2 regions of the Arthrobacter sp. BG3 genome follow, and region 2 is predicted to be linked to the other one. Evidence: predicted binding sites of a transcription regulator. Region 2 holds the regulator's gene; the other holds the start of a gene.

Region 1 (3,403 bases), 1.1 Mb from region 2:
GCGAGTCGTTCGAGACGGATCTCGATTTCAAGGGTCTCGGTTTCAGCGCCACTGAGGACGGCGTGGCCCCGGTCCATGCGGTCTTCATCCGCGGACCCTGGGTGGAACGCGTCGGCGGCGGTGTGGAGGTCCTCGCCACGGTTGAACCGTCCAGGGCGTCCCACCCCGAGGCCCTGGCCGGGACGGCTAGAATTGTAGCTGTGCGTTCCGGCAAGCTGCTGGCCACCTCCTTCCACCCGGAAGTGACGGGGGAGAAGCGCGTGCATGAATTGTTTATTCGAATGATCAGAGGAGAAGCGTAAAGCATGTCAGGCCACTCCAAATGGGCAACGACCAAGCACAAGAAGGCCATCCTCGACAGCCGCAGGGCCAAGTCGTTCGCCAAGCTGATCAAGAACATCGAAGTTGCCGCACGCATGGGCGGCCCCGACCTGGCCGGCAACCCGGGCCTGGAACTTGCCGTCACCAAGGCCAAGAAGACCTCGGTTCCCGCTGACAACATCGACCGCGCCATCAAGCGCGGCGCCGGCCTCACCGGCGAGGTCGTGGACTACACCGAGATCATGTACGAATGCCGCGGTCCGCAGGGCTCCGCGCTGCTGATCGAATGCCTCACGGACAACAAGAACCGTGCGGCCTCCGAGGTCCGGCTCGCCATTTCCCGCAACGGCGGCACCATCGCCGACCCCGGATCGGTCAGCTACCTCTTCTCCCGCAAGGGCGTTGTCTCGCTGCCGAAGAACGGCCTGACCGAGGACGATGTCCTGATGGCCGTCCTCGACGCCGGCGCCGAGGAAGTCAAGGACAACGGCGACAGCTTCGAGATCCACTCCGAACCGACCGACCTCCAGGCCATCCGCGATGCGCTAAAGGACGCCGGCATGGAGTACGACACCGACGAGGCCGAGTTTGTGCCCTCCATGCAGGTGCCGCTGGATCTCGACGCCGCCAAGAAATTCATGAAGCTCGTGGACGCCCTCGAGGAACTCGACGACGTCCAGAACGTCTACAGCAACGCCGACCTCAGCGACGAAGTGCAGGCCGCACTGGAAGCCGAGTGACCCTTCGCGTCCTCGGCGTCGATCCGGGCCTCACCCGCTGCGGGATCGGCGTCGTGGACGTCGAAAAAAACCGCCGCGCCACCATGGTGGCGTTCGGCGTCGTCGGAACATCACCCGAGGAAAGCCTGGACCAGCGACTGCTGGTCATCGCCACCTCGATCGATGAATGGCTGGACCGGTACGAGCCCCACGTCCTTGCGGTCGAACGCGTGTTCTCCCAGCTCAACGTCAGCACCGTGATGGGCGTTGCCCAGGCCTCCGGCGTCGTGATCGCCGCCGCCGCCCGCCGCGGCATCCCGGTGGCGCTGCACACCCCGTCCGAGGTCAAGGCCGCCGTCACCGGCAGCGGAACGTCCAACAAGGATGCCGTCACCAAGCTGGTGACCAAAATCCTCCGGCTCGACGCCCCGCCACGGCCGGCCGACGCCGCCGACGCCCTCGCGCTGGCCATTACCCACGCGTGGCGGGCCGGGATCGGGACACCCAGCAAGGGCGCAGCCACCACCGGGCCGGGGAGCCTGTCCCTGACCCCGGCGCAGCGGGCCTGGGCGGACGCCGAAGCCAAAGCGCGCCGGGCACGCTGAATGTCCGGCTGTCCTGAAGTAGAACTTGGTAGGGTATTCGTAGATATGTTCGGATAGTCCGGTCTTTCCCGGTTCTATCTTTCAGCTGAATTTTCAGGAGCCCGGCTTTGATCAGTTTTCTCCGCGGAACCGTAGCGCACGTCGGCCTGTCCTCCGCCGTGATCGACCTCAACGGCGCCGGCATGAGCGTCAACGCCACGCCGCAGACCCTCAGCAGGCTCCGCACCGGCGAGGAGGGGAAACTCTTCACCTCCCTGATCGTGCGCGAGGACTCCCTGACCCTGTTCGGGTTCGGCAGTGACGACGAACGCGAGGTCTTCGACGTCCTGCTCAGCGTCAGCGGCGTCGGACCCAGGCTGGCGCTGGCTGTCCTGGCCGTGCACGAGCCCGAAGCGATCCGCGTTGCGGCGCACTCCGGCGACGGCAAGGCCTTCACGAAAGTGCCGGGCATCGGCCCCAAGGTAGCCGGCCGGATCGTGCTCGAACTGGCTGGAAAGCTGGTGCCGCACGGCACCGCCGGCGGCACCCCGGCGCCGGCGGCATCCTCCGAAGCAGTCTGGAAGCCGCAGGTCGTTGCGGCCATGACAAGCCTGGGCTGGTCCGAGAAGGACGCCACCTCCAGCATCGACAAGTCACTTGCTGATTCACCCGAACTGGCCGAGAAGGGCAACGTCGCCGAGATCCTGCGCGCCACCCTCCGCTGGCTGGGCCAGGACGGCGCCCGCGCCGGGAACAGGGTAGGCGCCCGTGGCTGAGCCGTCGATTGTCGCCGGGGGGGAGGAACCGGAGGAGCGGGTCATTGAGGCCGCACTCCGGCCCAAGAACCTGCACGACTTCGTCGGCCAGCACCGGGTCCGCAAACAGCTCTCCCTCGTCCTGGAGGCCTCGCGCATGCGCGGCCGCAGCGCGGACCACGTCCTGCTCTCCGGTCCTCCCGGTCTGGGCAAGACCACACTGTCGATGATCATCGCGGCCGAGATGAACGCCCCGCTGCGGATCAGCAGCGGACCGGCCATCCAGCACGCCGGGGACCTGGCGGCGATCCTGTCCTCGCTTTCCGAAGGGGAGGTGCTCTTCCTCGACGAGATCCACCGGATGTCCCGGCCTGCCGAGGAAATGCTCTATATGGCGATGGAGGACTTCCGGGTCGACATCGTCGTCGGCAAGGGTGCCGGTGCCACCGCGATCCCGCTGGAACTCCCGCCGTTCACCCTGGTGGGTGCCACCACCCGCGCCGGCCTGCTGCCCGGGCCGCTCCGGGACCGTTTCGGTTTCACCGGCCACCTCGAGTTCTACTCCGTGGCTGAACTGGAACTCGTGCTCCGGCGGTCCGCCGGGCTCCTGGACCTCAAGGTCAATTCCGCCGGTTTCAGCGAGATCGCGGGGCGTTCGCGCGGCACGCCCCGGATCGCCAACCGGCTCCTGCGCCGGGTCCGCGACTGGGCACTGGTGCACGGGATCGAGCAGATCGATGCCCGGGCCGCGTCCGCGGCGCTGGACATGTACGAGGTCGACAAACGAGGCCTGGACCGGCTCGACCGTGCCGTCCTTGAGGCCCTCATCATGAAGTTCGGCGGCGGGCCGGTGGGGCTGTCGACCCTGGCCATCGCCGTCGGCGAAGAGACCGAAACCGTGGAAACCGTCGCCGAGCCGTACCTCGTCCGTGAGGGGCTGCTGGGACGCACCCCGCGGGGGAGGATCGCACTCCCGCCTGCCTGGACGCACTTGGGCTTCGCAGTGCCGCCCGGAATCTTCGCG
Region 2 (3,403 bases):
TGGTACGGGAGCCGGACCAGGCGCAGGGCGTCCGTCACCTCCGGCGCTGCCGCCATGTAGCCGATGCGTGCTCCGGCCAGGGCGAAGGCCTTGCTCATGGTCCGCGAGACGATCAGCCGTTCCCGGCCGGGCAGCAGGGTAAGGGCGCTGGGCGTGCCGTCATGGGCGAACTCGTGGTAGGCCTCGTCGACGATCACGATGGTCTGGCTGGCTTCACCGGCCGCATAGACGGCTTCCACGACGTCCAGGCCAAGCCCGGTTCCGGTGGGGTTGTTCGGGGAGCAGAGGAAGACGATGTTCGGCTGGAGTTCGCGGACCTGGCGGGCGGCGGACTCGGCGCTCAGGCCGTAGTCATCGGTGCGGACGCCGGCAAGGTACCCGGTGTCCGTGCCGGCAGCAAGCAGCGGGTACATGGAGTATGTGGGAGGGAAGCCCAGAGCGGTCCGGCCGGGGCCGCCGAAGGCCTGGAGGATCTGCTGGAGAACCTCGTTGGAGCCGTTCGCGGCCCAGATGTTCTCTGCACCCAGCCCGTGCGCAAGGTATTCCGCCAGGGCCCCGCGCAGCTCGGTGAATTCCCGGTCCGGATAGCGGTTCAGGCCGGCCGCGGCGATCGTGACGGCCTCGGTGATGGCGGCGCGCACGTCGGCGGGGACACCATGGGTGTTCTCGTTGACGTTGAGCAGGATGGGGACGTCCAGCTGCGGGGCGCCGTATGGCGTCAGGCCGCGCAGATTCGTCCGGAGGGGAAGTCGGTTCAGGCGCTCTAACTGGTCAGTCACTTCACTAGTTTAAGTGAGATCGCTGCGGGCCCTGAAACTGTGACGGTTGGACTGCCCTACTTGGACGGGATGAAGAGTGCCTGGCCGGGCACGACCCGGGCGGCCTCAAGGTTGTTCAGCTCGATGATGTCGGCGACGACGTCGCGGGGATCCCGCTCCGGCGCCACGGTCGCGGCGATGGCCCAGAGGGATTCACCGGGCTGCACCGTGACGCTGACGGCGGGGGTCGGAGTCAGTCCGGCGGCGGACTCGGCAGCCTTGGCGGGTGCATTGAAGAAGCCGCTGAACGAGAGGATGAGTGCGGCCAGCAGGATCAGCGGCACACCGATGAAGACGAAGCGTCCCCGCCGGGTAAGCCGGAGCGGCGCAGCCTTGGCCGGCCGTGCCTGAGTTCCGCTCCCTGCCGGGATGTGCCCGCTGACGGCGGCACCGCCGTCGGGCCGGCCGTAGTTGCCGAATGCGTCGCGGCCGAAAGTGTCGTGAAACGCGCTTGATGCTGACATGAACTGAGCCCTCCTGGACCATACTGTGCCGCCCGGCGTACTCCACATACGCGCCGCCAACCGGCCTAACCTTCGAACAAAGAACCGAACGCCGTGCTGTGCCCGAGCAGTGTCAGACTAGAACACATATTCGAACCTTGCCTGTTCAGTTTTAGCACTTATTGACGAACATTGTCGAGACTCGCTAGAACAAATGTTTGAAAATGCTGTGCGGCTGGCCTACGTTTGAGTAAAAGAACAACCGCTTCTGCAGTTGATCAGCAGGGTCTGACATTTCAGGCCGGAAGTTCCCGGCAGCTGCAGCCACGGCGGCCGGGCGGAACGGAAAGGCGTTGGCGAACATGGCAGCACAAGCCACTGGCGGCAGGGCCACGCAGCGGAGCCCGCAGGCAGCCCGGCCACCCAAGAGCCTCACGGTCCGGCAGAAGAAGATTCTGGAGACGATCCAGCGCTCCGTGACGGACAACGGCTACCCGCCGTCCATGCGCGAGATCGGCGACACGGTCGGACTGGCCAGCCTGTCCAGCGTCACCCACCAGCTCTCACAGCTCGAAAAACTCGGCTATCTGCGGCGTGACCCCAAGCGCCCGCGCGCCATGGAGGTGCTGATGCCGTTGACCCTCGATGAGGGAACCACCAAGATTTCCGGGGTGGAGAAGTCCAGCGGCCTGCGCACAATCGGCGGGCTGTCCGTGTCGGACCTGGCCAGCGCCACCGATACGGCCATGGTTCCGCTCGTGGGCCGCATCGCCGCCGGCGGCCCGATCCTCGCCGACCAGGTCGTCGATGACGTTATGCCCCTGCCCCGCCAGCTGGTGGGCCACGGTGAGCTCTTTATGCTCCGGGTTGCGGGCGATTCGATGATCGACGCCGCCATTTGTGACGGTGACTGGGTGGTGGTCCGCCGGCAGGGCGACGCCCTCAACGGCGACATTGTCGCCGCGCTGCTGGATGACGAGGCAACAGTCAAGACGTTCCGCCAGCGCGACGGCCACACGTGGCTGCTGCCGCAGAACACCCAGTACGAGCCCATCCTCGGCGACCACGCCGTCATCATGGGCAAGGTCGTCTCGGTGCTGCGCTCCCTGTAGAGGGCAACGGGCGGCAGCCCCGAGAACCTGCGCGCAAGGGCCCCGCCGGCATTGGACGGGGCCCTTTCCGCGTTGCTGCCCGGGTGCCGGGACGGCACAGCCCCTGGTGCGGGTTTCCGGCCGCTGCGGGATTACCGGCTGCGCAGCTGATATGAGTTGAGTTAGTCCTTCCCAAACACCTCCGGAGATGTCAGGACGGGATGTATCAGATTCCCTTGGGGCCCGGACGCAATGATCCGCGGGGCCCTCCCGATACCTTCGGAGGTGTTTGTTATGTCTGTTCAGGCCTTTGCGGCCACTGATTTCCCTGTGGTTGTCGCTGTGGATGTCGGCAAGACGGTGGTTGCGTTGTCGGTCACCGATGCGGGCCGGCACCGCTTGTTGGGTCCGGTGGATTTTGAGATGACCGGCCCGGGTCTGGAGGGGGTCCTCGGGCTGATCAGAAGCAGACTGGCGGGCGCGGATGGTCCGGTGAAGGTCGGGATAGAGGCTGCCGGGCACTATCACCGGCCGCTGCTGGGACCGTCCGTGTGGCCTGCGGGCTGGCAGGTGCTGGAGCTGAATCCGGCGCATGTCGCTGAACAGCGCAGGGTCCAGGGACGCAGGCGAATCAAGACCGATGCCTTGGATCTGGAGGCGATCACGGAGCTGGTGCTGGCCGGCCGCGGCATCGAGGTCGCTGACCGTGAGGCCGTGATCGGTGAGCTTGGCGCGTGGGCCGCGCACCGGACCCGCCGGGTCCAGGCGCGGACCGCGACGAAGAACCAACTGCTGGGCCAGCTGGACCGCGCCTTCCCCGGCCTGACGCTGGCTCTGCCCGACGTCCTCGGCACCAGGGTCGGCAGGCTCGTGGCCGCTGAATTCGCCGACCCGAAGCGGCTCGCCGCGCTGGGGGCGGGCCGCTTCGTCCGGTTCGCGGCCGTCCGCGGCCTTCAGGTCCGCCAGCCGCTGGCCGAACGGTTGGTCGATGCCGCCCGCGACGCGCTTGACCACAGTGGACGCGGCGGTGGCGCGGAAAATCCTGGCCGCG

What was found. Region 2 encodes LexA, which represses DNA repair genes until DNA is damaged. Its sites were predicted from a motif close to TCGAACANNTGTTCGA; they were not measured.
Region 1: the regulator LexA is predicted to act here: its motif matches at 1,683-1,698, upstream of ruvA (Holliday junction branch migration protein RuvA).

What each region holds. Positions count from the first base shown of each region.
Region 1 covers NZ_CM155270.1:4,011,302-4,014,704, forward strand. The annotation lists gene pdxT (pyridoxal 5'-phosphate synthase glutaminase subunit PdxT) at 1-302, shown strand, start outside; gene AC1MFL_RS18125 (YebC/PmpR family DNA-binding transcriptional regulator) at 306-1,061, shown strand; gene ruvC (crossover junction endodeoxyribonuclease RuvC) at 1,058-1,645, shown strand; gene ruvA (Holliday junction branch migration protein RuvA) at 1,753-2,400, shown strand; gene ruvB (Holliday junction branch migration DNA helicase RuvB) at 2,393-3,403, shown strand, end outside.
Region 2 covers NZ_CM155270.1:591,251-594,653, forward strand. The annotation lists gene AC1MFL_RS02675 (histidinol-phosphate transaminase) at 1-779, opposite strand, end outside; gene AC1MFL_RS02680 (LysM peptidoglycan-binding domain-containing protein) at 836-1,282, opposite strand; gene lexA (transcriptional repressor LexA) at 1,624-2,373, shown strand; partial or broken gene AC1MFL_RS02690 (IS110 family transposase) at 2,647-3,159, shown strand; gene AC1MFL_RS02695 (transposase) at 3,341-3,403, shown strand, end outside.